Linked DNA regions of Frondihabitans sp. PAMC 28766. Each later gene encodes a partner of the first gene's protein in a complex. Links are inferred from orthologs where the notes say so. Each region holds a gene or a part of one and is shown in the gene's direction. Other genes may lie near its edges.

Region 1 (16,098 bases):
TGTCTATTCCGCTCGGTCGCTACTCCGCTCGGTCGTCAGCTGATCGACGGGCCGGGCTCGTCGTCGCCGCGGCGCGAGAGGAACTTCTCGAGCTCGGCCGCCAGCGCGTCGGCGCTCGGCACCTGGCCGTCGAGGCCGATGAGCGGCGACGGCAGCGGGTTGCCCTCCATGTAGGTGTCGTGACGCTCTTCCAGGGTCTGCACGAGACGCGAGAGCTCGTGGTTGGTCTGCACCTGCTCATCGACCTTCGAAAGGAAGTCGCGGCCCTCGTCGCGGAGACGGTCGGTGGGGAAGATGAGGCTGGTCGCGGCGCTGATGCTCGACAGGGCGGCGACGGCGGCGTCGGGGAACTCGGTGTCGGCGAGGTAGTGCGGCACGAGCAGGACGAAGCCGGCCGTGGGATGGCCGGTCGCGGCGAGCTTGTGCTCGACGAGGTGGAGCGCGTTCGCCGGAGCCTGAGTGGTCGGCTTCCAGACCGAGAGCGACTCGATCAGGTCGACGCGGTTGCCGCTCACTGTGACGCCCAGCGGGCGAGTGTGGGGCACGGGCATGGGGATGGCCTGCACCCAGGTGGTCGACTTCACGGCGTAGCGCTCGATCAGCTGCAGCACCGCCGCGGTGAACTGCTGCCAGCGGAAGTCGGGCTCGAAGCCCGACAGCAGGAGGAACTGCTGGCCGATCTCGTCTTTCATCAGCGAGAGGGTGAGGCTCGAGGCCTCGTACTCGGCGATGTGATCTTGGTCGAAGGTGATGATCGGGCGGCGGGCGCGGTAGTCGAGCAGGGTGTCGACGTCGAACGTCGCGACGACGTCGCCGTCGAGCGTGTCGAGCATGTACTGCGTGAGCTGCGCGACGGTGCTGCCGGCGTCGGCGAAGCCGGTGAGGCCCGCGACGAGCGGGAGCCCCGCCGGGATGCCGTCGGCCGACGGCTCTAGCTCGTACAGGTCAGCAGGATCGGACATGCCTTCAATGCTAGGCACGGCGGCTCGAAGCCACGCCACCGTGTCGGATGCTGACAGCGAACATCGCGGGAGGGGACCGTCCGCTCGGTGGATAGCATCGATGCCATGACAGTGCCCCAGCTATCCGTGCTCGCCCCCGTCGATCTCTCCTCCCCCGCCGACGTGCTCGTCCTCGGCGTCGTGCCCGCCACGGGCGGGGCCGACGCCCCGACTCTTCTGGCCGACGCGCCCGATCTGCAGGCGCAGCTCGCGGCCATCGGCGTCTCCGGGGGCCGCGACGAGCTGACGCGGCTGCCGGCCGGGGCGCTCGGGAGTGCCGACCTGCCGGCGAGCACCTCCGTCGCTCTCATCGGTCTGGGGGGCGCACCCTCGGTCGAGACGCTTCGCTACGCTGCAGGATCCGCCGCCCGCCAGCTGGCCGGGCAGGCTCGCGTCGCGCTCGCCCTTCCGGTGTCGGGCGACGACGAGGCCCTGGCCGTGCTGGAGGGCGCCGCCATCGGCGCGTACGCCTTCGACTCGTACCGTCACGCGTCGGCTGCCGACTCGAAGGCCGCCGTCAGCGACGTCGTCCTTCTCACCGAGACGGCGGTTGCCGACTCCGTGGTCGCCCGGGCTGCAGCGGTCGCGACGGCCGTGCACACGGTCCGCGACCTCGTGACGACCCCTCCGATCGACCTGCCGCCGGCAGCGCTGGCCGATGCGACCGTGCGTCTCGCCGAGGGCAAGGACGTCACGGTGACCGTCCTCGAGGGCGACGAGCTCCGCGAGCAGGGGTTCGGCGGCATCGTCGGCGTCGGGCAGGGCTCGGCACGCCCGCCCCGCCTCGTCAAGGTCGCCTACTCGCCCGAGGGCGCCACCAAGCACCTCGCTCTCGTCGGCAAGGGCATCACCTACGACACCGGCGGGCTGTCGCTGAAGCCCGCGGGCAGCATGGTCGGCATGAAGTACGACATGACCGGCGCCGCCACCGTCATGGCCGTCACCCTCGCCGCCGCCGAGCTGCGCCTGCCGGTGCGGCTGACCGCGTGGCTGTGCATCTCCGAGAACATGCTCGGGGCCGATCCGATCCGACCCGACGACGTCCTGACCATCAAGAACGGCACCACGGTCGAGGTGACGAACACCGACGCCGAAGGGCGTCTCGTGCTCGCCGACGGCCTCTCGGCCGCGTCCGAAGAGCAACCGGATGCGATCATCGACGTCGCGACCCTCACCGGCGCGCAGGTCGTCGCGCTCGGCATGCGCTACGTCGGTGTGATGGGCACCGACGACTTCGCGCCGCGCGTGGTCGAAGTGGCCGACGCCGCGTCCGAGCCGTTCTGGCGGGTGCCGCTCGCGCCCGAGCTGCGCCAACGCCTCAAGTCGGACGTCGCCGACCTCGTCAACGCCACGCCTGGCAACAGCGCCGCGGGCATGCTGCTCGCCGGCGTCTTCTTGAAAGAGTTCGTGGGCAAGAAGGTGGGCACCGACGAGCTGATCCCCTGGGCCCACCTCGACATCGCGGGGCCGAGCGAGAACAAGGCCGGAGGCTACGGCTTCACGACCAAGGGCGCGACCGGCATCACTGTGCGCACCCTGATCGACCTGGCCTCCGCGTTCTGAGCGGCGTACTAGGGTAATGGAGGCGGGAAAATCCGTCTTCTTGGCAGGGGTGCGCGGCCCGACAACCGGCCGCCGTCCTGACCGATCGCACGAAGGAGTTGCTGGGTGTCAGAGCAGAACTATGACGTCGTCATTCTCGGTGGAGGCAGCGGCGGATATGCCGCGGCACTGCGTTCCAGTGAATTGGGCTACTCGGTGGCCCTGATCGAGAAGGACAAGGTCGGCGGCACCTGTCTCCACCGCGGCTGCATCCCCACGAAGGCCCTGCTGCACACCGCCGAGGTGGCCGACGTGTCGCGCGAGTCGGCGAAGTACGGCGTCAACACCGACTTCCACGGCATCGACATCGCGAACGTCACGACGTACCGCCGCGACATCGTCGAGCACAAGTACAAGGGCCTGCAGAGCCTCGTCAAGGCGCGCGGCATCACGACGATCGCCGGCGAAGGCAAGTTGACGTCCCCCTCGACGATCCAGGTCGGTGACGACACCATCACCGGCAAGAACATCATCCTGGCGACCGGCTCGTACTCGCGCAGCCTGCCCGGCCTCGAGATCGGCGGCCGCGTCATCACGAGCGAGCACGCTCTCGAGCTCGACTACATCCCCCAGCGCGTCGCGATCCTGGGCGGCGGCGTCATCGGCGTCGAGTTCGCCAGCGTCTGGAAGTCCTTCGGCTCCGACGTCCAGATCATCGAAGCGCTCCCGCACCTCGTGCCCAACGAGGAGGAGTCGGTGTCGAAGCAGTTCGAGCGCGCCTTCCGCAAGCGCGGCATCAACTACTCGCTCGGCATCCGCTTCCAGAGCGTCACGCAGGACGACAGCGGCGTGCACGTCACGCTCGAAGACGGCAAGACCTTCGACGCCGACATCCTGCTCGTGGCGGTCGGGCGCGGCCCGGTCACCCAGGGCCTCGGATACGACGAGGTCGGCATCACGATGGACCGCGGCTTCGTCCTCACGGACGAGCGCCTCCACACCAACGTCGAAGGCGTCTACGCCATCGGCGACATCGTGCCCGGCCTCCAGCTCGCCCACCGCTCCTTCCAGCAGGGCATCTTCGTCGCCGAAGAGATCGCCGGGCTCTCGCCCGTCGTCATCGAAGACGCGAACATCCCCAAGGTCACCTACTCCGACCCCGAGGTCGCGTCCGTCGGCCTCACCACGGCGAAGGCCACCGAGAAGTACGGTGCCGACAAGATCTCGTCGTACGACTACAACCTCGCCGGCAACGGCAAGAGCTCGATCCTCGGCACGGCCGGCTCGGTCAAGGTCGTCCGCGTCGTCGACGGCCCGGTCGTCGGCGTCCACATGATCGGCGCCCGCGTCGGCGAGCTCGTCGGCGAAGCACAGCTCACCGTCAACTGGGAGGCCTACCCGGAGGACATCGCGCCGCTGATCCACGCGCACCCGACCCAGAACGAGGCGATCGGCGAGGCGATGCTGGCCCTGGCCGGCAAGCCCCTGCACGCGATGTAACACAGTCTTCTCACTTCCCCACACAAGAACAGTTTTCTAAAGGAGTCCCCCTGATGAGCGAATCCGTCAACCTCCCGGCACTCGGCGAGAGTGTCACCGAGGGCACGGTCACCCGCTGGTTGAAGAACGTCGGCGATCGTGTGGAGGTCGACGAGCCCCTGCTCGAAGTCTCCACCGACAAGGTCGACACGGAGATCCCGTCGCCCGTCGCCGGTGTGATCGAAGAGATCCTGGTGCCCGAAGACGAGACCGTCGAGGTCGGCACTCCGCTGGTGAAGATCGGCGACGGCACCGGCGCCGGCTCGAGCGACTCCGCCCCCGATGCCGAGGCGCCTGCCACCGGCCCCGCCTCCACGGACGACCAGCCCGCCGCCGAGTCGAGCGAAGACTCCGAGGGCTACGAGACGCCGTCACCGGCCGACGAGGCTCCCGCCGAGGTGCCGTCGTCCGCTGCCCCCGCACCCGAGGAGGCCGCCCAGGCTGCTCCCCCGGCTCCGGCTCCGGGCGTCGACCCCGCGCCCGCGGCCCCCGCCGCGCCGGCTCCTGTCGCCGCTGCGCCGGCTCCTGCCGCTGCTGCCCCGGCCGCGCCCGCCCCGGCCGCTCCTGCTGCTCCCGCCCCCGCTTCGCCCGCCGCTCCCGCCCCGGCAGCTGCTGGCGGCCCCGTCGGTTACGTCACGCCGCTGGTGCGCAAGCTCGCCAACGAGAAGGGCGTCGACCTGTCGACCGTCTCGGGCAGCGGCGTCGGCGGTCGCATCCGCAAGGAGGACGTCCTCGAAGCCGCTGAGGCCGCCGCCAAGGCGACGCCCGCTGCCGCACCGGCCGCGTCGGCTCCTGCCGTCGCGTCGAAGTACGAGCCGCTGCCCGTCTCCGACCTGCGTGGCACGACGGTGCCGATGACGCGCCTCCGCAAGGTCGTCGCGCAGCGCGCCGTCGAGTCGATGCAGCAGACGGCCCAGCTCACCAGCGTGGTCGAGGTCGACGTCACGAAGGTCGCGAAGTTCCGCGACGCCGTGAAGGGCGACTTCCTCGCGAAGACCGGAAACAAGCTGTCGTTCCTGCCGTTCTTCACGCTTGCCGCGGCCGAGGCCCTCCAGGCCTACCCGAAGCTCAACGCGACCGTCGACGGTGACTCGATCGTCTACCCGGACACCGAGAACGTCTCGATGGCGGTCGACACAGAGCGCGGCCTCCTCACCCCGGTGATCAAGAACGCCGCGACGCTCGACCTCGCCGGGCTCGCCGCCTCGATCGCCGACCTGGCCGGCCGCACGCGCGACAACAAGCTGACCCCCGACGAGCTCTCGGGCGGCACCTTCACGGTGACCAACACGGGCTCGCGCGGGGCGCTCTTCGACACCCCCGTCGTGTTCCTACCCCAAGTCGCCATCCTGGGCACGGGCATCGTCGTCAAGAAGCCGGTGGTCATCACGGCCGACGGTTCGGAGTCGATCGCGATCCGCTCGATGGTGTACCTCGCCCTGTCGTACGACCACCGCATCGTCGACGGCGCTGACGCCGCTCGCTTCCTTGTCGCGGTGAAGAACCGCCTCGAGGGCGGCGACTTCCAGGGCAAGCTCGGCATCTAGATCAGTCATTGATCGCCGCTGGGAGCGATGCTCCGCAGCCGCCAACCGGCCTCCGTTCTCGTCACGAGAACGGAGGCCGGTCGGTCGTCCGGCCCGGTCGCCGCGTAGAGCGAGGAGTCGCCGAGCCGGTTGACGACAGCCCCGACGGACAGTTCGCGCGGCAGGTCGTCGAAATGGTCGGGCGACGCGACCGCCTCGGCATCCTGCGCCAGAAGCGGCGAGTCGGGCTGGTCGACGCCGGCTAGGCAGTCGGCGTCGAGGGCTTTGAGGCACGCGGCGCGGAGCGTCACGAGCAGTTTCACGGCGCGGTCGGTGTCGTCGCCGGAGAGGACGGCGCCATCGCCGCTCGGCGATCGGGTGGATGCCGGGCTCGGGGTGCTCGTCGGCCGGCTCTGACCGGCCACGGTCGGCGGGTCGGGTGAGGCGGAAGGGATGGCGGCGGCCGGCGTGCTCGCCCCGGTCGAGCCCGTGGGCCCCGACAGCAGCACCACCGCCCCGATCGCCGAGGCCATGAGGGCGCCTGCCGTCACCCACGCTCGAGGGCGCACCTCGCGAGCGGATCGTCGAAGCCGAGCGAGCAGACCGCCCGGCCCCAGCAGTGCCGAGACGAGCCGAGACGAGCCTAGAGACGACAGCCCGGGCGACGCGCTCGACGATGCTCCGCCCGAGTCGAGGGAGGCGCCCAGCTGCACCTCACTGGGCGGCCCGGCAGGCACCGCCGCCGGGCGCCGCGGGAGACCGCTCAGCGGCGAGGGCGGCGCCAGCTCGAACACGGCCTCGATCCACTCGTCGACCCCGGGCAGGTCTCCCCCGGCGGCTCGCGTACACAGCTCACGCAGCGCCTCGATGGTCGCCGCGTCACCACCCCCGGTGGCGTCGAGCACAGGCCGCACGAGTCGTGCGGCAGCCCCTCGGGCACCGCCGGGAGGCCGAACGAGTCGCTCGGGCCCGCGAGCGGGCGCAGCGCGCAGCCCGACGAGCACCGGAGCACCCCGAACGTCGAACAGCACCTGATCGAGCCCGAGCCGAGCGGTCAGGTCGATCTCAGTCACCCCGTCGAGCCGCCGGTGGGCCATGTGCCGCAGCGCGCGCAGCAGCGGCACCAGCAGCGTCACCGCCTCGCCAGCCGAGACCCTCCCGCGGGTCGCGAGCCATGACTCGGCGGTGCCGACCGACAGTTGGGGCAGAAGGATGCCGAGACCCTCGCCCGTCTCGACCACGCCCCGAAGCGACACGACGTGCGGGTGGTCGAGCGAGGCGAGCGCCGCCGCCACGGCGAGAGCCCGCTGCCGGCCTCCGTCGCCCGGATGGAGCGCGACGCAGGTCGGATCCTGCGCCGCATCGACGGCGGACAGCGCGGCAGGGAGCCACTCGAGCACGCGGAGGCGCGGGCTCTGGGCGAGGAGGAGGCCGGGGCGGCCGACGGTCGAACGGGCAGGCATGCGCCGAATGATGCCGGATCAGGCACTCGCTGGCGCGGGCCTGAGGCGCGATCTGTGGAGTACTGCGCTCATGGCGAACCTGGGGAGGAGTCGACTGGGCCGGTATGCCCGTATCCTAGAGACCATGGCACGCAACACACCCGCAGAGAGCTCGTCGTCGACCCCTGCAAAAGAGCCCGGCCGCTTGAAGCAGATGTGGCAGGTCTTCAATATGACCCGCCGATCCGACTCGACGGCGATCTGGTGGATGATCGCGGCGTTCGCCGTTCCGGTCATCATCGGTCTCGCGTTGGCGTTCACGATCGGCCGCTCGACCATCATCAACATGGTGCTCTACATCATCGTCGGCGTCATGGCCGGCGTGCTGCTCTTCATGGTCGTGCTGGGCCGCCTGGCCGAGCGCGCAGCCTACTCGCAGATCGAGGGGCAGCCCGGTGCCGTGGGCGCGGTGTTCAAGAGTGGCCTCCGCCGCCAGTGGCGCGCCAGCGAGATGCCGGTCGCCGTCAACGGTCGCAGCCAGGCCGCCGTCTATCGCGCTGTCGGACGACCCGGCGTCGTGCTCGTCACCGAGGGCACCCGCGGGGCGACCTCGAAGATCGTCGAGGAGGAGAAGCGCAAGGTCGCGCGCATCACCCCCGGCGTGGCGATCACCGTGCTGAGCGTCGGCCCGGATGCCGACTCGATCCCCCTGCACAAGCTGGCTTCGCGGATGAACCGCGTCAAGAACAAGAACATGATCGGGCGCAACGAAGTGCTCGCCGTGTCGAACCGCCTCGACTCGCTCGGTCAGAACAAGCTGCCGATCCCCAAGGGCGTCGACCCGATGCGCGTGCGCTCCGGCCGACCGCGCTGATCGACCCGTCACACGACGAACGCCGCTGCTCTCTCGGGAGCAGCGGCGTTCTGCGTTTCAGCAACCAGGTCGGATCCTGATGGGGTCAGATTCTGACGAGAAAGGTGTCGACGGCGCGATCGTGCAGCCCGCGCTGGTCGCGGTCGTAGATGACCGCCGGTACGACGAGACAGAGCAGGAACGTGCGGATCAGGGGCTTCCACCAGACGAGGCGACCACCGCGCGCCGGCACGAGGCGCAGCCGCACGATCAGGTGCCCGGGGCTGCCGCCGATCAGAATGAGGAACAGCGCCTGCTCGACGAAGAACACTCCCAGCGTCGCGAACGAGTTGTAGTGGAAGAAGGCGATCGAGATGACGACGGCGATCGCCCAGTCGATGAAGATGGCGATGAGCCGACGCCCGAACCTCGCGATGGAGCGCGGGCCGGTCTGAGGCAGGCCGAGATCGTGACCCGGCCACGGCGGGCGCTCTCGGGGGGCGTCGGGGAAGGGTGGCGGGGCGGAGCTGGACATGATGACGAGCCTATCGACGCTGTATGAGACGCCCGGTCGAGGGCGACCCGTAACATCCTCGAAACATTGGTGTCACGGGGCCGAAACGGCCCCTCAATAGCCTCATGACTGGAGGCGTCCCGCTTTCGCCCACGTTCCACGCCCATTGGAGATCCTCGCGTATGTTCACAGACTCTTCCGAGGTGCTGAAGTTCATCAAGGACACTGACGTCAAGTTCCTTGACATCCGCTTCACCGACCTTCCCGGTGTCCAGCAGCACTTCAACATCCCCGCCTCGACCGTCGACGAGGAGTTCTTCTCCGTCGGTCAGCTCTTCGACGGCTCTTCGATCCGCGGCTTCGCCTCGATCCACGAGTCCGACATGCAGCTCATCCCCGACGTCACCACGGGCTACGTCGACCCCTTCCGGGCCGAGCGCACGCTGATCCTGGTCTTCGACATCTTCAACCCCCGAAACGGCGAGCTCTACTCGCGCGACCCGCGTCAGGTCGCCAAGAAGGCCGAGCGCTACCTCGCCTCGACCGGCATCGCCGACACCGCGTTCTTCGCCCCCGAGGCCGAGTTCTACGTCTTCGACGACGTTCGCTACGAGGTCAAGCAGAACGGCTCCTTCTACTCGGTCGACTCCGAAGAGGGCGCCTGGAACACCGGCCGTGCCGAAGAGGGCGGAAACCTCGCCAACAAGACGCCCTACAAGGGCGGCTACTTCCCCGTCTCACCCGTTGACAAGACGGCCGATCTCCGCGACGACATCAGCCTCAAGCTGATCGAATCGGGCCTCATCCTCGAGCGCGCCCACCACGAGGTCGGCACCGGCGGTCAACAGGAGATCAACTACCGCTTCGACACGATGGTGCACGCGGCCGACGACATCCTCAAGTTCAAGTACATCGTCAAGAACACCGCCGAGCTCTGGGGTAAGGTCGCCACCTTCATGCCGAAGCCCCTCTTCGGCGACAACGGCTCGGGCATGCACACCCACCAGTCGCTGTGGAACGGCGGCACGCCGCTGTTCTACGACGAGAACGGCTACGGCGGTCTCTCCGACATCGCCCGCTGGTACATCGGCGGCCTGCTCAAGCACGCTCCGTCGGTGCTCGCCTTCACGAACCCGGCGATCAACTCGTACCACCGCCTGATCCCGGGCTTCGAGGCTCCCGTCAACCTGGTCTACTCGGCCGGCAACCGCTCGGCTGCCATCCGCATCCCGATCACCGGCACGAACCCGAAGGCCAAGCGCATCGAGTTCCGCGTGCCCGACGCGGCGTCGAACCCGTATCTGGCGTTCGCCGCTCAACTGATGGCCGGGCTCGACGGCATCCAGAACCGCATCGAGCCGCACGAGCCCGTCGACAAGGACCTCTACGAGCTCCCGCCCGAAGAGGCCAAGAACATCCCCAGGTCCCGGCTTCGCTCGATGCCGCGCTGCTGGCCCTCGAAGACGACCACGAGTTCCTGACCAAGGGCAACGTGTTCACCGAAGACCTCATCGAGACGTGGATCTCGTACAAGCGCGAGAAGGAGATTCTGCCCATGGCGCAGCGTCCCCATCCGTTCGAGTTCGAGATGTACTTCAGCGTCTAAGCCCCGCTGCCGCCGGATCATCGGCCCCGCCCTCCCCGGAGGGCGGGGCCGTCGTCGTCTCCGGGCCCGGGCCACGGTGACCCTAGAGCCGCGCTGCCCCCGGGAGGATGTTGCTCTTGGGGAGGAACTGCGGCCTTTGCGGGAGGAGATCTGCTGGCCCATCTACGAACGGGGAGGACCTAAGCCGCTGCGGAGCGCGGCGGGAGGAAGTCTTATCGCCGCTTCCTCCCGAAATGGCCGATCCTCCCGAGAGACTTCCTCCCGAGAGTCGGCCGACCACGAAAGTCCCTCCCCCCCAACGCACTTCCTCCGCAGCGGCGCCCTCGTTCTCTCCACGAGCATCTGAGCCTGACCTTTTCGGCTCAGCCGGAACGCCCGGGCGGTGAGGGCGTGCCGAAAAGGTAAGGGGTTGCTGGGCCCAGCCTGCGGAGGGACCCGGGGCGGAAGGACCAGGGGCGGCAGGATCACCAGGGTCAGGCGAGAAGACGGAGGGCAGCGACGGCCTCGTCCAGGGCGTCGGCGAGGTCGACGGCGCCGTCGGCGAGCCAGCGCTGCGCGGCGACGTTGAGAGCGGCGACGGCGGAGGCCGCGACGACCGCGGCCTCGATCGGCGAAGACCGGCGCGAGAGCAGGGCGGCCTCGAGCTTCGCCGCCCAAGAAGCGAGCTTCGCCAGCTCTCGTTCGCGCAGCTCGGGGCGGCCCGAGACGATTGCTTCGCGCACCACGAGTGCGTCGCGCCGCGGCGCCAGGTCGGCGACGACGCAGGCGAGACCGGCGAGGACGGCTTCCCGGACGGGCTCGTCGGCGGCCCTCTCGGCAGTGGCACGAGCGAGCACGTCGCCCAACTCGTCCGACCCGCCGAACAGCACTTCGCGCTTGTCGGCGTAGTAGCGGAAGAACGTCCGCTCGGTCAGCCCCGCGCGCACGGCGATGGCTTCGACGGTGGTCGAGGCGAAGCCGTCGCGCGTGTACAACTCGACCGCGGCGGCTCGCAGGCGGTCGGCGGCGTCGGTCGGTCGGCGTCCCATGACGTCAGCCTATCGATTTGTGACAGCCGCTGTCGCAATGTGCGTAGAATTGCGACAGCGGCTGTCACAAACCGGCCGCGAAAAGGAGACTCATGAGCACGGACGGAATCGACGGCAAGGTCGTGGCGATCACCGGCGCGAGCAGCGGGATCGGCGAGTCGATCGCGATCCTGCTGGCCTCGAAGGGCGCGAAGGTCGTGCTAGGCGCGCGCCGCGAAGAGAAGCTCGACGACCTCGAGGGCAGGATCCGAGACGCAGGCGGCGATGCCGCATCGATCGTCACCGACGTACGGCGCCGCACGGACGTCCAGGCGCTCGTCGACCTCGCGCAAGAGCGGTTCGGCCGGCTCGACGTGCTGGTGTCGAACGCGGGCATCGGCCCGATCAGCCCGCTCGACGCCCTTGCGGTCGACGAGTGGGAGGACATGGTCGACATCAACGTGAAGGGTCTGCTCTGGGGTATAAGCGCTGCGCTGCCCGTCTTCCGGGCCCAGAAGGCCGGGCACTTCGTCAACATCCTGTCGACGGCGGGCATCAAGATCGTCCCGACGATGGCGGTCTACGCGGCAACCAAGAACGCCGGTCGCACCATCACCGAGGGCCTGCGCCAAGAGTCCGGCGCCGATCTGCGGGTCACGGGGATCTCGCCGGGCATGATCGACACGGGGTTCACCGACACCATCTCGAACCCCGAGACGCGGGCCGCTCTGGCCGACCAGATGGCCATGGCCATCCCACCCGAGGCGATCGCCCGCGCCGCGCTCTACGCGATCGAACAGCCGGCCAACGTCGACGTCGGCGACATCGTGATCCGCTCGACCGCCCAGGGCTGACCCCTCCCGACCCTCACCTTTTCGGCGCAATCTGATCCCCTGGGCGGTCAGGACGTGCCGAAAAGGTAAGCGCCGGCAGACCAAAGGAGCGCCGCACCCCTCCGCGGGTACGGCACTCCGGCTGGTGGAGCCTGACGCGGGATCAGGCGGGCAGCGACACTCAGGCGGGCAGCGACACTCAGGCGGGCAGAGCAGAGCCTTCCAGCACGCGGCGCTGGCGGGCGACGGTGCGGCCGCCGAGCGGTCGCACCTCCCAGCCGGCAGCCGACCACACCTCGCTGTCGAGCGCGTTGCGGGCGTCGAGGACGACGGGGTTCGCAGCGAGCTCGGCGAGGTGCATGGGGTCTGCGTTCACGAAGACGGGCCACTCCGTGAGCAACAGGACCACATCGGCGTCCGTGACGGCCTCGTCGATGCTGTCGGCGAACGAGAGAGTCGGGAAGCTGCGCTGCGCGGTGGTCGACGCCTCGGGGTCGACGACGAGTACCTGGGCCCCACGAAGGTGCAAGGCGGCGGCCACGTTCAGGGCGGGCGAGTCGCGCACGTCGTCCGTGTCGGGCTTGAACGCGGCGCCCAGGATCGCGAGCTTGCGGTTGAGCACGGAGCCCCCGCACGCGTCGATCGCCTGGTCGATGACCCGCTGGCGCTGCAGCATGTTGATCTCGTCGACCTCCTGCATGAGGCCGACGACGCGCGAGGCGCCGAGCTCGTTCGCCCGCGACATGAGGGCGCGGATGTCTTTGGGGAGACAGCCGCCACCGAAGCCGAGGCCGGCGTTCAAGAACTTCCGCCCGATCCTGTCGTCATGGCCGAGCGCGTCGGCCAAGACGCGCACATCGGCGCCGGCGACCTCGCAGAGCTCGGAGATCGCATTGATGAACGAGATCTTCGTGGCGAGGAAGGCGTTGGCCGACACCTTGACGAGCTCGGCGGTAGCCAGGTCGCACGAGATGACGGGCGTGCCGGTCGAGATCGGAGCCGCGTAGATCTCGCGCAGGATCGCCTCGCTCTTGGCGTCGGTGCCGCCGAAGACGATGCGGTCGGGGGTGAGCGTGTCTTCCACCGCGTGAGCCTCACGAAGGAACTCAGGGTTCCAGACGACCTGCGTCTCGATGCCGTCGGGCTTCGAGTCGGCCACCAGCTTGCGGAGGCGCGCGGCGGTGCCGACGGGCACGGTCGACTTGCCCACGATGATGCCGTCGTGGCTGAGCGACTCTGCGACGGCCTTGGTGGCGGCCTCGACGTAGCTGAGATTGGCGGCGTGGCTCCCTCGGCGCTGCGGCGTGCCGACGCAGATGAAGTGCACGTCGGCCACCGAAACGGCGTCGGCCAGGTCGCTGGTGAATCGCAGGCGGCCGGTACCGACATGCTCGAGGATCAGCTCGGGCAGGCCGGGCTCGAAGAACGGCACGCGACCGGCGCTCAGCGCCTCGACCTTCGACGGATCGGTGTCGACGCCGATCACGTCGAAGCCCATCTCAGCCATGGCTGCAGCGTGGGTGGCCCCGAGGTAGCCGGTGCCGATGACGCTGATCACGGGCTTGAGGCCCGGGGCAGGAGGGCTGCTCGCGGTCTCGACGGCGGGTGTGGCGTCCTTCGTGGGCTTCTTGGGAGTGCTCATGGTGTGCTCCTGAAAGATGAAAGATGAAGTGGGAACGGTGGTGCGAAGGCCGGCTACGGGGTGCCTAGGTCGTAGCCGATGTCTTTGCGGGCGATGCCGGCTTTGAAGGCGGCGATCGACGACGACGACGAGTTGATCCGCCAGTCGTTCGTGTATTGGATGCCGCTGGTGCTGGAGGTGACGGTGTGGTTGAACCAGTCGAACCCGATGATGTCGCTGTTGGCCGGGAGGGACAGGTTCTGGAACAGGTCGGTGATCCACTTCGACTTCTGCCCGCCTATCTCGCTGGCTCCGATCTCGGCGAGGATGATCTTCTTGCCCGGTGCGATGTCTCGCAGCTGCTTGAGGGTGAGCGTGAAGGTGTGGTCGAACGAGTAGGTCTCACCGCTCGAGTAGGGCGGGCGGAGGTAGGCCGACATTCCGACCCAGTCGACGTAGTTCGTGCCCGGGTAGAAGCTCTTCGTGTAGGACTCCTCCTGGAAGCCCGACGTCGCGCTGAGGTTGTTGACGCGGTTCGGCGCCCAGACCCACGCGACCAGGTTGTTGGCTCCCTGGGCCTGGAAGATGTCGTGTACGTGCTGCCACATGGCCACGAACTCCGGCCCGCCGGTGTTGCCGTTCGTGCCGTTGCCCCAGGGGTACCAGTTCGCGTTCATCTCCTGGTCGAGGCGGATGGCCATGGGCTGGCCGTTCGCGACGATCGCCTTGGCGTAGGCAGTGATGTAGGCGTCGAAGTTGCCCTTGGTGATGTTCGCCAGGGAGTATGCCGTGAGGTCCTGGCCGGGCGTGTTGACCGAAGGCTGCGTCTCCCAGGTCATCATCGGCAGCTCGCCCTTCGCCCACGACGACTGCACGGCGTCGGCGCGGAAGGGAGCGTCGAACCCCTGGAAGTAGCCGCTGACGTTCGGCTCTGCACCGACGTCGCTCGCCACCTCGTTGGAGTCGGAGAAGCTGAAGGGCGACTGATCGGTGTAGAGGCCGAAGTAGCGCGACGTCGGGTTGATGATCGATGCGAGCGAAGGCGTCTGGACGGCCACCGGACCGTTGGGCTTGGTCGTGGCCGGCGGGGGCGCGGTAGTGACACCCGATGCCGGCGTGGTGGTGGTCGCGTCACCGGAGGAGGCGATCGATGACGACACACCCGACCCGTGGGATCCTGCGGCCAGCTGCGACTTGTAGGACGCGACCTGGCCCTCGGCCTTCGACTCGGCGGCCTTCGCCTTGGAGAGCGACGCCTGGAGGGCCTTGGCCTTGCCGAGGGCGGCGTTGAGCTGGGTCTGCTGCGAGGTGAGCTTGGCCGTCTGGGTCGACATCGTCGACTTCATCGAGACCAGTTGGCTCAGCAGGTTGGACTTCTCGGTCTTGAGCTGCTGATTGGTCGAGATCGGCTTGACGGCGTCGCCGACGAGCTTCCGCACCGGGCTGTCACTCGGTGACAGCCAGACGATCATCGAGATGAGGGCGAGCAGGACGACGATCGCAGTGGCGCCCATGGCGGTGCGGCGGGTGTTGCGCTTTCCGGTGGACCAGAACGCCCCTGTCTTCAACGGGGTGATCAGGGTCTCGCCGTAGCGGCTAGACGTGTGGTCAGACAATGAAGAGAGCCTCCAGGACGAGGATCGCAGCACCGATGAGGTACGGCCATCCGGCTTTGGGGTTGAGCCTTCGGCGCGGTGGCGCCTGAGGTGCAGGGGCGTTCACAGCGCGGGCGCTGCGGCGGCTCTTGACGAGCACGGTGCCCTGCTCGGGGTCGGTGGCTGTGCCGAAGTCGAAGAGCGTGTCGATCGAGGGTTCGCCCTGGCTGCCGTCGAATGCGGCTCGCCCCTCGTCGAACTGGGCCTCGAGGTCGTCGATGCCGGTGATTGCCGACTCCAGCTCGCGCTGCTCGACCACGTCGTGCACCTCTTCGGTGACGACGCCGCCGGTGTAGGCGCCCGCCCGGGTGCCCCAGCCGGCCGAGTGGCCCATGCGGAAGAAGCCGAGGATGCGGATCGGCATCAGGAAGAACGTCGACACGATGATGAAGACCGGAAGGCGGAAGAAGTCGCCCGGCTTCTCGGACAGGTGCCGCATCTGGCGGATGGCCATGCTGAGCACCGACGAGGCGATCATCAGGCAGACGATCGCTATCACGCCCGACTTGAAGCCGTAGTCGTGCAGGATGCCGATGTAGAGGTTCGTGCCGCGGTGGGTGAGGCCGTCGAAGATCCAGCCGCCGACGACGCCGAGGAGGACGAACGGCAGGACGATGTCCATCGCGAAGAAGAACGCGAGCATCGGGGCGTGCGCCAGCATCCACGGCATCATGCGAAGGGTGTTGTACTGGCTGCCGCGAGCCCAGCGCAGCTGCTGCTTGAAGAGTTTCTTGATCTGCAGCGGGGCGTCCGTGTAGACGAGCGACGTGTACTGGTAGACGGTGCGGTAGCCCTCTTTGAGCGTGAGGTTCGTCAGCGTGCGGTCGTCGGAGACCTCGAGGAAGACGCCCATGAACTTCTCGGTCATGAACTTGTCCATCACGCGCACGAGGATGTCGCGGCGGAAGGCGATGGTGCGGCCCGGGAGGCAGCCGATCTGGCCGATGACGCTCTGCGCC
Region 2 (12,005 bases), 380 kb from region 1 along the record:
GACGTACGTGCCGTCGGCCTCGTGCAGCACGATGCCCTGGCCCTCGACGGGCGGCAGGAGAGCGAGGGCGTGCTCGACCGTGTCACCGGGAGCCATCGTGTACGGGGTATCGTAGGCGACCGGCTGGTCTTTGACCCAGCGAATGGCCGCGTCGAGATCCTGCAGGTGCATGTCCTGGGGCAGGACGCCGAGACCGCCGCGGCGGGCGAGGGTGGCCGCGAGTCTCGGCCCCGTGACGGAGTTCATGTTGGCGGAGACGATCGGGATGGTGGCCCCGGTGCCGTCGCCCGGCGCGAGCGACACGTCGAGACGGCTCGTGACACCCGATCGGCTGGGCACGAGGAACACGTCGGAGTAGGTCAGATCGTGCGTCGGAGTGGTCTCGTAGAACCTCATGCTGACAACCTATGCCTTCCGCGAACGCGCGATCCTGTCGCGTAGTCGTCCCACATCTCCCAGCGCGAAGCGATTAGTCTTGACATGGTGTGGGCAGCGGAAGCCCATCACTGATCAACAATCAACGGAGAGTGGGCGATCGGCTGTGACTAGCCACGTGACCGGGACGACCGACGAGGGCGCAGCAGCAAGTTCTGACAGCGAGGACTGGGGAGCGAACGAGTGGCTCGTCGACGAGCTGTACGAGCAGTACGTCGTCGATAAGAACTCGGTCGACAAGTCGTGGTGGCCGATCCTCGAGAGCTACAAGCCGGCCGATGACGCGCCGGCCGCGTCCTCCACCGCTTCACCCGCAGCTGCCGCCCCGGCGCCCGCTGCGCCCGCGGCGTCGACACCTCCGACACCGGCCTCGGCCACGACCCCGACCGGCACGACCCCCGTGGTCGCCGCCCGCACGACCTCGGTCGCCCCGAAAGAGAAGCCGGTGCCCGCCGACGCACCGCAGGCCGCCGCCAAGAAGTCGGCCGAAGAGCCGACCGCCGAGCCCACGAACGTCGTGCAGCCCCTGCGCGGCATGTCGAAGAGCCTCGCGACCAACATGGACGCCAGCCTCACCGTGCCGACCGCCACGAGCGTCCGCACCGTCCCGGCCAAGCTGATGATCGACAACCGCATCGTCATCAACAACCATTTGCGTCGCGCCCGCGGCGGCAAGATCTCCTTCACCCACCTGATCGGCTGGGCCCTCGTCCAGGCCCTCAAAGAGTTCCCGAGCCAGAATGTCTTCTACGACGTCGTGGACGGCAAGCCCAGCGTCGTCACCCCGGCGCACATCAATCTCGGCCTCGCCATCGACATCCCGAAGCCCGACGGCACGCGCGCCCTCCTGGTGCCCGGCATCAAGAAGGCCGAGAGCCTCACCTTCGCGCAGTTCCTCACCGCCTACGAAGACATCGTCAAGAAGGCCCGCGCCAACAAGCTCACCGCCGACGACTTCGCCGGCAACACCATCTCGCTCACCAACCCGGGCGGCATCGGCACCGTGCACAGCGTGCCCCGCCTCATGAAAGGCGCCGGCGCGATCATCGGCGCAGGGGCCCTCGAGTACCCCGCCGAGTTCCAGGGATCCGCTCCCAAGACCCTCGTCGAGCTCGGCATCGGCAAGACGATCACGCTCACCTCGACCTACGACCACCGTGTCATCCAGGGCGCGGGCAGCGGCGAGTTCCTCAAGATCGTGCACGAGATGCTGATCGGCGAACGGGGCTTCTACGACGGCATCTTCGCGGCGCTCCGCATCCCCTATGCGCCGATCCGCTGGAACCCCGACATCAACGTCAACCTCGCCGAGCGCGTCGGCAAGACCGCCCGCGTGCAAGAGCTGATCAACAGCTTCCGCGTCCGCGGCCACCTGATGGCCGACATCGACCCGCTCGAATACCGCCAGCGCACCCACCCCGACCTCGAGATCGAGCGTCATGGCCTCACCTTCTGGGACCTCGACCGCGAATTCGTGACCGGTGGCTTCGGTGGTAAGCCAGCGATGCTGCTGCGCGACGTCCTCGGCGTCCTGCGCGACTCGTACTGCCGCACGATCGGCATCGAGTACATGCACATCCAAGATCCCGAGCAACGCCGCTGGGTGCAGGATCACGTCGAGGTGCCCTACACGAAGCCGACCCACGACGAGCAGATGCGCATCCTCGGCAAACTCAACGAGGCCGAGGCGTTCGAGACCTTCCTCCAGACGAAGTACGTCGGGCAGAAGCGCTTCAGCCTCGAGGGCGGCGAGTCGGCCATCTCCCTGCTCGACACGATCATCCAGGACGCCGCTTCGGCCGGTCTCCAAGAGGTCGCCATCGGCATGGCCCACCGCGGTCGCCTCAACGTGCTGACCAACATCGCCGGCAAGACCTACGGCCAGATCTTCCGCGAGTTCGAGGGCACCCAAGACCCGAAGACCGTTCAGGGCTCGGGCGACGTCAAGTACCACCTCGGCACCGAGGGCGAGTTCACGAGCGCCGCCGGCAAGAAGATCCCCGTCTACATCGCGGCGAACCCGTCGCATCTCGAGGCCGGCGACGGCGTGCTCGAGGGCATCGTGCGCGCCAAGCAGGATCGCGGCGCCCCGCTCGCCTACGGCGTCCTGCCCCTCCTCATCCACGGCGACGCCGCCATGGCCGGCCAGGGAATCGTGGTCGAGACCATGCAGATGTCGCAGCTCCGCGGCTACCGCGTCGGCGGCACGATCCACATCGTGATCAACAACCAGGTCGGCTTCACCACGTCGCCGAGCGAGGGGCGCACGTCGATCTACTCGACCGACGTCGCGAAGACGATCCAGGCGCCGATCTTCCACGTGAACGGCGACGACCCCGAGGCCGTCGCCCGCGTGGCCGAGCTCGCCTTCGCCTATCGCCAGGAGTTCAAGCGCGACGTCGTCATCGACCTCATCTGCTACCGCCGCCGCGGTCACAACGAGGGCGACGACCCGTCGATGACGCAGCCGCTGATGTACTCGCTGATCGACGCCAAGCGCAGTGTCCGCACGCTCTACACCGAGGCCCTCGTCGGCCGTGGCGACATCACCGACGAAGAGTACGAGCAGGCGCACCGCGACTTCCAGGACCGCCTCGAGCGGGCTTTCGCCGAGACGCACGCCGCACAGACCGGCTCGATTCCCGTCATCACCGACGACGGCGGCGCCGTGGCCGACCTCGAGCGGCCCGCCGCCCAGCAGGACGACTCGTCGGCATCCGACACGTTCGACACCGCGGTCGACGAGAGCCTGATCCACGCCATCGGCGACGCTTTCGACAACCCGCCCGCCGGCTTCACGGTGCACCCCAAGCTCATGCAGCTGCTCAAGAAGCGTGCTGAGATGAGCCGAACCGGCCAGATCGACTGGGCGTTCGGCGAGTTGCTCGCGCTGGGCTCCGTGCTCACCGAGGGCACCCCGGTGCGCTTCGCCGGGCAGGACTCGAGGCGGGGCACCTTCGTGCAGCGCCACGCCGTCCTCCACGACAAAGAGAACGACCAGGAGTGGATCCCCCTCCAGAACGTCACCGACAACCAGGCGAAGCTCTGGATCTACGACTCGCTGCTGAGCGAATACGCGGCCATGGGCTTCGAGTACGGCTACTCGGTCGAGCGCGCCGATGCTCTCGTGCTCTGGGAGGCGCAGTTCGGCGACTTCGCCAACGGCGCCCAGACGATCATCGACGAGTTCGTGTCGAGCGCCGAGCAGAAGTGGGGTCAGCGGTCGAGCGTCGTGCTGCTGCTGCCGCACGGCTACGAAGGCCAGGGCCCCGACCACTCGTCGGCCCGGATCGAGCGCTACCTGCAGCTCTGCGCCGAGAACAACATGACCGTGGCTCGCCCGTCGACCCCGGCGTCGTACTTCCACCTGCTGCGCCGCCAGGCCTACGCCCGGCCTCGTCGCCCGCTGATCGTCTTCACACCGAAGGCGATGCTGCGTCTCCGCGGGGCCACGAGCGACGTGAGCGACTTCACGTCGGGTAGGTTCGAGCCGGTGCTCGACTGCACGCGCGTGCAGAACCCCGAGGCCACCAAGCGCATCGTGCTGCACTCCGGCAAGGTGCACTACGACCTGCAGGCCGAGCTCGACAAGCGCGGGATCACCGACGAGATCGCTCTCGTCCGGCTCGAGCAGCTCTACCCGCTGCCCACCGCCGAGGTGAAGGCCGTCCTTGACCGCTACCCGAACGCCGAGCTGCTCTGGGCTCAGGAGGAGCCCGAGAACCAGGGTGCCTGGCCGTTCGTCGCACTCGAGCTGGCACCGGCGCTCGGCCGTACCATCACGGTCGCGTCGCGCCCCGCCTCGGCGTCCCCGGCCGCCGGCTCCTCCAAGAAGAGTGCTGCTCAGCTCACCGACCTGGTCGACCGCGCCCTGACCCTCTAGCCCCGCCCCCCACCCATTTTACCTATAGGTAAGCCCTCTCAGCATAGTTATTTCTGTGCGGGAGGGCTTTACCCATAGGTAAAACGGGCGCGGGCCGGGTCCCGTTCTACCTATAGGTAAGCCCTCTCCGCATAGTTACTTCTGTGCGGGAGGGCTTCACCCATAGGTAAAACGGGCGCGGGCCGGGTCCCGTTCTACCTATAGGTAAGCCCTCTCCGCATAGTTACTTCTGTGCGGGAGGGCTTCACCCATAGGTAAAACGGGCGGGCGGGACGGCGGGAGGGGACGGAAGGGGTCAGGCGATCTTGCTGTAGGCGCTGCCGGCGGCGTGGTAGCCGCGCTTCTGGTAGAAGCGATGGGCGGTCTCACGGGCTGCAGCCGAGACCGCAGCAAGAGTCGCAGCGTCGTGCGCTCGCGCCCAGGCCTCGAAGTGGCCGAGCAGTTGAGAGCCGACCCCGTCGCGGCGGGTGTCTTCGCGCACCACGAGCAACATCAGCTGCGCAGCCGGGCGGTCGGAGTTGTAGGCCCAGAGCACATGGCCTCCCGCGACCCCCGAGATCCTGCCGTCGGCGTCGCGCACGACCCACGTCTCGTACCCTGCCGCCGGATCGAGACGACCGAGGCGCGTCGCCATCTGGTCGGCATCGAGTGCATAGCCGAGAAGTCCGAGCAGGTGCACGAGGTCGGAGAGGTCGTCGGGTGTCGCCGGGCCCAGAGGCTCCACGGTGGCAGTCATGCTGCGACGCTACCGCACAACCCCGTGGCCGTCAGCGGTGCGTGGCCTGCAGATCGCGGAGCTTCGTCAGCACTTGCACGCGCAGGTCTTCGGGCGCCGTCTCGCGGCAGGCGCGCTGAACAGCCTCGGTCATGACCACGTTGACGTGGAACTCGCTCGAGCAGTCGGCGCAGCCCGCCATGTGCTCACGGATGTCTTGCGCGTCGTCGCGGGCCAGCTCGTTGTGCAGGTACTCTTCGAGCTCGGCCTTGGCTTTGTCGCAGCCGCAGTCGGTCATTTCTTGCTGCCCTTCGTGGTCGGTGCGGGCACGGCGATGCCGCGTTCGCGTGCATAGTCGCCGAGCAGGTCGCGAAGCAGGCGACGCCCTCGGTGAAGTCGGCTCATCACGGTGCCGACCGGAGTCTTCATGATGTCGGCGATCTCCTGATACGAGAAACCCTCGACGTCGGCCAGGTAGACAGCCAGGCGGAAGTCTTCGGGCACCTTCTGCAGCGCGTCTTTGACGGCGCTGTCGGGAAGGTGGTCGATGGCTTCGGCCTCGGCCGAGCGAGACGTCGTGGTGAGCGTCGCACTGGTGGCACCGCCCATCTGCCAGTCTTCGAGCTCGTCGATCGTGCCCTGGTAGGGGTCGCGCTGCTTCTTGCGGTAGGTGTTGATGAACGTGTTGGTCAGGATGCGATACAGCCAGGCCTTCAGGTTCGTGCCCTGCGTGAACTGCGCGAAGGCGGCGAACGCCTTGACGTACGTCTCTTGCACCAGGTCGGCGGCGTCGGCCGGATTGCGCGTCATACGCATGCCCGCGGCGTAGAGCTGGTCCATGAACGGCAGCGCCTGCTCTTCGAAGAGCGCTCGCACTTCAGTCGCCTCCGCGGCTTTGGCCTCGGGGGTCGTCTCGGTCGGCGTCAGGTCGTCGGGCGCTGCATCAGTGGGGGTGCTCATCAGCACCGATTCTAGTTGAGCGAGAGTCGGAGCCGGTCGTGTCATCACAGCTGCCACGGGTCCTCCTGGATAGGCGTGCATTACCCTTGACAACCGATGCAGGTATTCAGGTATTCCGACCCCGAGTTCAGCCCCTACGACGACGGCGGCGGCGGCGAGACCGTCAAGAAGGCCACTGTCGACGAGGGCTTCTGGGTCGCGCCCAGCGCCAGCGGCACGGTCACGGCGACGGTGTCGCTGCCAGGATCGAAATCGCTCACCAATCGCGAGCTCGTCCTGGCCGCTCTGGCCGACTCCCCCTCCCTGCTGCGCCTGCCGTTGCACTCGCGTGACAGCGCCCTCATGGTCGAGGCGCTGAAGAGCGTCGGCACGACGATCGACGAGGTGCCGAACGGCAGCGCATTCGGCCCCGACCTCCTCGTCACCCCGGGTGAGCTGACCGGCGGGACGTCGGTCGATTGCGGCCTCGCCGGCACGGTCATGCGCTTCATGCCGCCCCTGGCCGCCTTGGCCCGGGGGCCGGTCACGTTCGACGGCGACGTGAACGCCCGCCGCCGCCCGATGAAGACCACCATCGAGTCGCTTCGCGCTCTCGGCGTCGATGTCTCGGACGACGGCCGCGGCACTCTGCCGTTCAGCCTCTACGGCACCGGGGCGATCGAGGGCGGCGAGATCAGCATCGACGCGTCCGCCTCCAGCCAGTTCGTCTCGGGTCTGCTGCTGGCCGCGCCGCGGTTCACCGCGGGCTTGGTTCTCCGCCACACCGGCGAGACGCTGCCGAGCCTGCCGCACATCGAGATGACCATCGACGCACTGGCCGAGCGCGGGGTGACCGTCGACTCGTCCGAGCCCGGTGTCTGGGCCGTTCCCCCGTCGGTGATCCTGGGCCGCGATGTCACGATCGAGCCCGACCTCTCGAACGCCGCTCCCTTCCTCATCGCAGCCCTCGTCGCCGGTGGCCGGGTGTCGGTGCCGCACTGGCCGGCCGAGACCACCCAGGTCGGCGGCGATCTCGAAGACCTGTTGCCGCTCTGGGGCGCAACCGTCACCCGTGAGGGCCACACGCTCACCGTCGACTGCGGTGCGGGTCTCATCGGCGGCGGATCGTTGCCCGGCGTCGACCTCGATCTCTCACGCGGTGGGGAGCTCGCGCCCGCGCTCGTCGCTCTCGCGGCGCTGGCGTCGGAGCCCAGCACGATCACGGGTATCGGCCACCTGCGCGGCCACGAGACCGATCGCCTCAAGGCTCTCGCCGATGACATCAACGCACTCGGCGGCGCCGTCACCGAGCTGGAGGACGGTCTGCACATCGAGCCCTCACCGCTGCACGCCGGCCAGTGGCGCACCTACGAAGACCACCGCATGGCCCATGCCGCCGCGATCATCGGGCTCGCCGTGCCGAACGTCGAACTCGACGACGTGCGCGTCGTGTCGAAGACGCTGCCGCAGTTCGTCGAGCTGTGGACGGCGATGCTCGGACGCACCGTGAGCGTGAGCCCGGCCGACACGAGCCTGCTCGGGTTCTTGTAGGCGCCGGTGCTGTTGGTGGAGGGCCCGGCCACATGAGCTGGTGGGACGACGGTTCAGATACGGGCGACGACGAGGGCGAGTACTCCGAGTACGACGAGTCGTCGGTGCGCGTCAGGCCGAACCCAAAGGGCAACCGGCCCCGCACGAAGCAGCGCCCGGCCTACTCGGAGGCCGAAGAGGGCGTGGTCTGGACCGTCGACCGCGGCCGCTACGGCGTGCTGATGGACGCCGGCACCCCCGACGAGCGCGAGATCACGACGACCCGCGCCCGCGAACTCGGCAAGAAGTCGGTCGTCACCGGCGACCGGGTCGACCTCGTCGGCGACACGAGCGGCGACGAGGGCTCGCTCGCTCGGATCGTCCGAGTGCACGAGCGGTCCACGCTCCTGCGGCGGAGCGCCGACGACTCCGACGCCGTCGAGCGCGTGATCGTCGCGAACGCCGACCAGATGCTGATCGTCGTGGCCGCGGCCGACCCGGAGCCGAGACCGCGACTCGTGGACCGCTACATGGTGGCGGCCTTCGATGCCGGAGTCGAGCCGATCCTGGTGATCACCAAGACCGACCTGGCCGACCCTGCGCCGTTCGCGGCCCACTTCTCGTGTCTGGATCTGCGCATCCTGACGTCGTCGTCGGCGCGGTTCTCCGAGGAGGAGCTGGCGGGGCTGCGCGCCGTGCTCGACGATCACGTCACGGTGACCGTGGGCCACTCGGGCGTCGGCAAGTCGACCCTCGTCAACGCGCTGACCGGGTCGAACCGCGCCGTCGGCGTCGTCAACACCGTCACGGGGCGTGGGCGTCACACGTCGTCGTCCACGGTCTCGTTCAAGGTGCCGTCGGGCGGCTGGATCATCGACACGCCGGGCGTGCGGTCGTTCGGGCTCGGGCACGTCGACCCCGAGAACATCCTGCGGTCGTTCGCCTCGCACGCCATCCTGCCCGCCTCGCCATCCGAGCGCGAGGCAGCCGGCGTGCCCGCTTCATACAAGGCCCCCGCGGGCATCCCGCTGACCGAGGCGCACGACTGGGAGATCGTCGACCGCGTCGAAGACGGCGAGCTGGGCACGATCGGGCGCGAGCGGCTCGAGTCGCTGCTGTCGCTGATCGAGTCGAAGGGCGGGGCCGTCACCGGCTGAGCCGTCGGCCCTCGCCCGTTGCCTGCGCCGCGAGATCGCAGGTCATCCTGCCTCTCGTCACTCCGAGCGGCCGAAGCGCGACTTCGGCGCCACCCGAGGCTCGATACGCTGGCGGGGTGACTTCCACGCCTGCAGACAGCCCCGTGACCGGCCACGCCGACGACCTCGCGCTGGCCCTCCGGCTCGCCGACGAGGCCGACGCGATCAGCCTCGCGCGCTACCGGGCGGCCGACCTCGACGTGTCGCTCAAGGCCGATCACACGCACGTGACCGACGCCGACCGGGCAGTCGAGGGCAGGATCCGCGCGGTCCTCGCATCCGAGCGCCCGACCGACGCCTTCTTCGGCGAGGAGTCGGGCAAGTCCGGCTCACTTGAAGAGGGCGTCACCGCCCAGCCGCAGCGCCAGTGGATCGTCGACCCGATCGACGGCACCGCCAACTTCATGCGCGGCGTGCCCGTGTGGGCGACGCTCATCGCTCTCGTCGTCGACGGTGTCCCGGTGGTCGGCGTCGTGAGCGCCCCGGCTCTTCAGAGGCGCTGGTGGGCGACGTCCGGCGGCGGCGCGTTCGCGCTCGAGGCAGGATCGGGCACGGAGCCCCGCCGACTGCACGTCTCCGCGGTCGCGACCCTGGCCGAGGCCAGCCTCAGCTACAGCGGCCTGCAGTATTGGATGGAGGCCGGGCGCACCGAGCAGCTGCTGTCGCTCGCGCGGCAGGTGTGGCGCACCCGGGCGTACGGGGATTTCTGGTCGTACATGCTGGTCGCCGAGGGGGCGATCGACATCTCGGGCGAGTTCGACCTTCAGCCGTACGACATGGCGGCGCTGTACCCGATCGTCATCGAGGCCGGGGGCTCTTTCGGCGGCATCGACGGCGGGACGGGATCTGGCACGGGTCCGCCCTGGCGACCAATGGCATCCTGCACCCCGCTGTAGTCGAGGCGATCGCTCTCCCCCACACCTGAGGCTCGCCGGCGGTCGTCGGTGCGGAGAGGGCGAAGACGCATGGCCGGGGCCGACTCGCGATGCGATTGCGCCCTTTCGACGTCAGCCGGCCGGAGCCAGCCCGGCAGACGGGCTAGTGATGGTGGCCGGCGTGATCGTGCGGGGTCTCGTCCGCCTTCGGCTCGTCGTGCGACACACCCCCGTGTTCGTGCCCCATCTCCCCGTGATCGTGCCCCGCGTCCGGCGCCCCGCCCATCATCGACAGCATCGACCAGCTGCCCGAGCGCACGAAGACGATCAGCAGCAGCGCCCCGATCACGAGGAAGCCGATGTCGAGCCAGGTGGTGTAGTTCCACGAGACGCCGGCGTCGACGATCGTGACGTCGCGCTCGCGCGGCACGAGGTGCAGCGGGGTGAAGACGATCTCGACGAGGTAGCCGGCCACGACCATCGCGCCGTAGAAGATCGCCGTGATGCGGAAGGCCGCGCGCCCGCCGTAGTACCGACGGTAGATGATGATGATCGGCACGATGATGAGGTCGGCGAAGATGAAGCTGATCACACCGCCGAACGAGATGCCGCCGTTCCAGAGCACCGCGGCCAGCGGCACGTTGCCGACCGAGCAGACGAAGCTGACGGCGGCCAGGATCGGCCCGACCAGCGGCCCGATCACGAACGCCACGCCGGGGTCGTGCACGGCGAACACGGTCTGGAGCCACACCTTCGGCACCCACGCGTCGAAGCAGCCGGCGATCAGCAGCCCGATCACGATGTCGCGCAGCACCGAGGCCCAGTCCATGACGAAGTACTGCGACGTCGACACGATTCCCGGCCTCGAGAAGAGTCGTCGCCAGAAGCCCTGGTCGCCTCCGACCGACATGTCCATGCCCGCGTGGCCCTCCATCGATCCTGGGAGGCCGCGATCGGCCTGCTCGCGTGCGGACTCGGCGACCTTGCCGCGCATCCAGAGACGGAAGCCGAGGGCGACCAGCAGGATCATGAGCGGCCCGCCCACGAACTCGGCGACCGTGAACTGCCAGCCGAGCACGAACGCGAGGATGAGCCCGAGCTCGACGACGAGGTTGGTCGAGGCGATCTCGAAGGCCATCGCCGACGAGAACGACGCGCCCTTGCGGAAGAGCGCGCGGGCGAGCGCGACGGCAGCGTAGCTGCACGACGAGGACAGTGCACCGAGGCCGGTGGCCACCGAGAGCGCCCGCGGCGAGTCGTCGTTCAGCAGCTTCGTGATGCGCTCGGTGCGGACCACCGCCTGAATGACGCCCGAGAGGGTGAAGCCGAGGATCAGGGGCCACAGGATCTCCCACCCCATCGATCCGGCCGCCACCAGTGCGCGTAGCGCTGCGTCGAGGACGAACACGCCCACCTCCTGATGTCTCGGAACTCGAGCGCAAGTGCGACGAGATACCCCCGAGGGTATACCCGCCAGAAGGAGCCGTCGCGGTCTTGGCCCATTCTGGGCGCGCACCGGGCACACTTACCTCGATGTCGTCCCTCTCCGCTCCGCTAGCCTCGCACCATGGGCGTTGAACATTCCTTCGCGCAGCGGCCTCGTCTCCTCCTGATCGAAGACGACCCTGCGCTCGGCCCTCTCATCGAAGAGGTGCTCGCCGAGGTCTACGACGTGACGCGTCACGTCGACGGGAGGGACGGCCTCGTCGCAGGCCTCGACGGTGACTTCGACGTGCTGGTGATCGACCGCCGGCTGCCCTCCATCGACGGGCTCGGCATCGTCGAGCGCCTCCGTCGCGGCCGGGTCACGTCGCCCATCCTGATGCTGACGGCCCTCGGCACGGTCGGCGACCGCGTCGACGGCCTCGACGCCGGGGCGGACGACTATCTCGTCAAGCCGTTCGAGTTCGACGAGCTGCTGGCGCGCCTGCGAGCCCTCACCCGCACGTTCAGCGCATCAGGCGTCTGGATCCAGATCGGCGGCTGGCGCTTCGCCCCCGACGAGCACGTGCTCTCGTCGCCCTACGGCGACCACATCGTGCTCACCGAGCGCGAGTCCGACCTGCTCGGGGTGCTCGCCCGCGAGCCCGACCGCACCTTCTCGCGCGAACACCTCCTGCGGGTCGCCTTCCCCGCCGGTGAGAAACCCGGCACGGTCGACACCTACGTGCACTATCTGCGCCGCAAGACCGACAGAGAGGTCGTGCTGACCATCCGCAATCGGGGTTACCGACTGGGCACCCTGTGATGGCCGTCGTTCGACGCCGAGGGCCGTCGCTCCGGCACGGCCAGGGAACGCAGGATCAGGATGCGCTGGCCACCCGTGCCGCCTCCCGGTCGATCGGCTGGCAGATCATGCTCGCCTCCGCGGTGCTCGTGCTCGGCATCGTGGTCATCGCCATCGTCTTCCTGCTGCACCAGGCGCAGCCGCG

The links.
Region 2: sucB (region 1) and AX769_RS15150 share a complex: the UniProt entries of both Escherichia coli proteins name them as parts of the 2-oxoglutarate dehydrogenase (OGDH) complex. The link is inferred for Frondihabitans sp. PAMC 28766 from one-to-one orthologs.

The regions. Positions count from the first base shown.
Region 1 is NZ_CP014513.1:2,786,612-2,802,709, forward strand. The notes cover bases 3,375-6,362. They hold sucB (2-oxoglutarate dehydrogenase, E2 component, dihydrolipoamide succinyltransferase), read left to right. Parts: upstream 3,375-4,096; coding sequence 4,097-5,629; downstream 5,630-6,362. Other genes in these bases: lpdA (dihydrolipoyl dehydrogenase), read left to right, coding at 3,375-4,043; AX769_RS13420 (hypothetical protein), read right to left, coding at 5,635-6,362. Outside these bases: AX769_RS13400 (proteasome assembly chaperone family protein), read right to left, coding at 36-962; AX769_RS13405 (leucyl aminopeptidase), read left to right, coding at 1,068-2,564; more of lpdA, read left to right, coding at 2,670-3,374; more of AX769_RS13420, read right to left, coding at 6,363-7,071; AX769_RS13425 (DUF4191 domain-containing protein), read left to right, coding at 7,196-7,924; AX769_RS13430 (RDD family protein), read right to left, coding at 8,010-8,438; AX769_RS13440 (TetR family transcriptional regulator), read right to left, coding at 10,497-11,051; AX769_RS13445 (SDR family oxidoreductase), read left to right, coding at 11,144-11,884; AX769_RS13450 (UDP-glucose/GDP-mannose dehydrogenase family protein), read right to left, coding at 12,063-13,505; AX769_RS13455 (glycosyl hydrolase), read right to left, coding at 13,559-15,100; AX769_RS13460 (glycosyltransferase), read right to left, coding at 15,093-16,098. UniProt on the Escherichia coli protein: E2 component of the 2-oxoglutarate dehydrogenase (OGDH) complex which catalyzes the second step in the conversion of 2-oxoglutarate to succinyl-CoA and CO(2).
Region 2 is NZ_CP014513.1:3,172,996-3,185,000, forward strand. Bases 214-4,518 are described here. They hold AX769_RS15150 (multifunctional oxoglutarate decarboxylase/oxoglutarate dehydrogenase thiamine pyrophosphate-binding subunit/dihydrolipoyllysine-residue succinyltransferase subunit), read left to right. Parts: upstream 214-541; coding sequence 542-4,318; downstream 4,319-4,518. Other genes in these bases: AX769_RS15145 (GuaB1 family IMP dehydrogenase-related protein), read right to left, coding at 214-396. In the rest of the region: more of AX769_RS15145, read right to left, coding at 1-213; AX769_RS15155 (GNAT family N-acetyltransferase), read right to left, coding at 4,614-5,054; AX769_RS15160 (anti-sigma factor), read right to left, coding at 5,086-5,331; AX769_RS15165 (sigma-70 family RNA polymerase sigma factor), read right to left, coding at 5,328-5,993; aroA (3-phosphoshikimate 1-carboxyvinyltransferase), read left to right, coding at 6,090-7,523; rsgA (ribosome small subunit-dependent GTPase A), read left to right, coding at 7,556-8,659; AX769_RS15185 (permease), read right to left, coding at 9,737-10,981; AX769_RS15190 (response regulator transcription factor), read left to right, coding at 11,141-11,821; AX769_RS15195 (sensor histidine kinase KdpD), read left to right, coding at 11,821-12,005. UniProt on the Escherichia coli protein: E1 component of the 2-oxoglutarate dehydrogenase (OGDH) complex which catalyzes the decarboxylation of 2-oxoglutarate, the first step in the conversion of 2-oxoglutarate to succinyl-CoA and CO(2).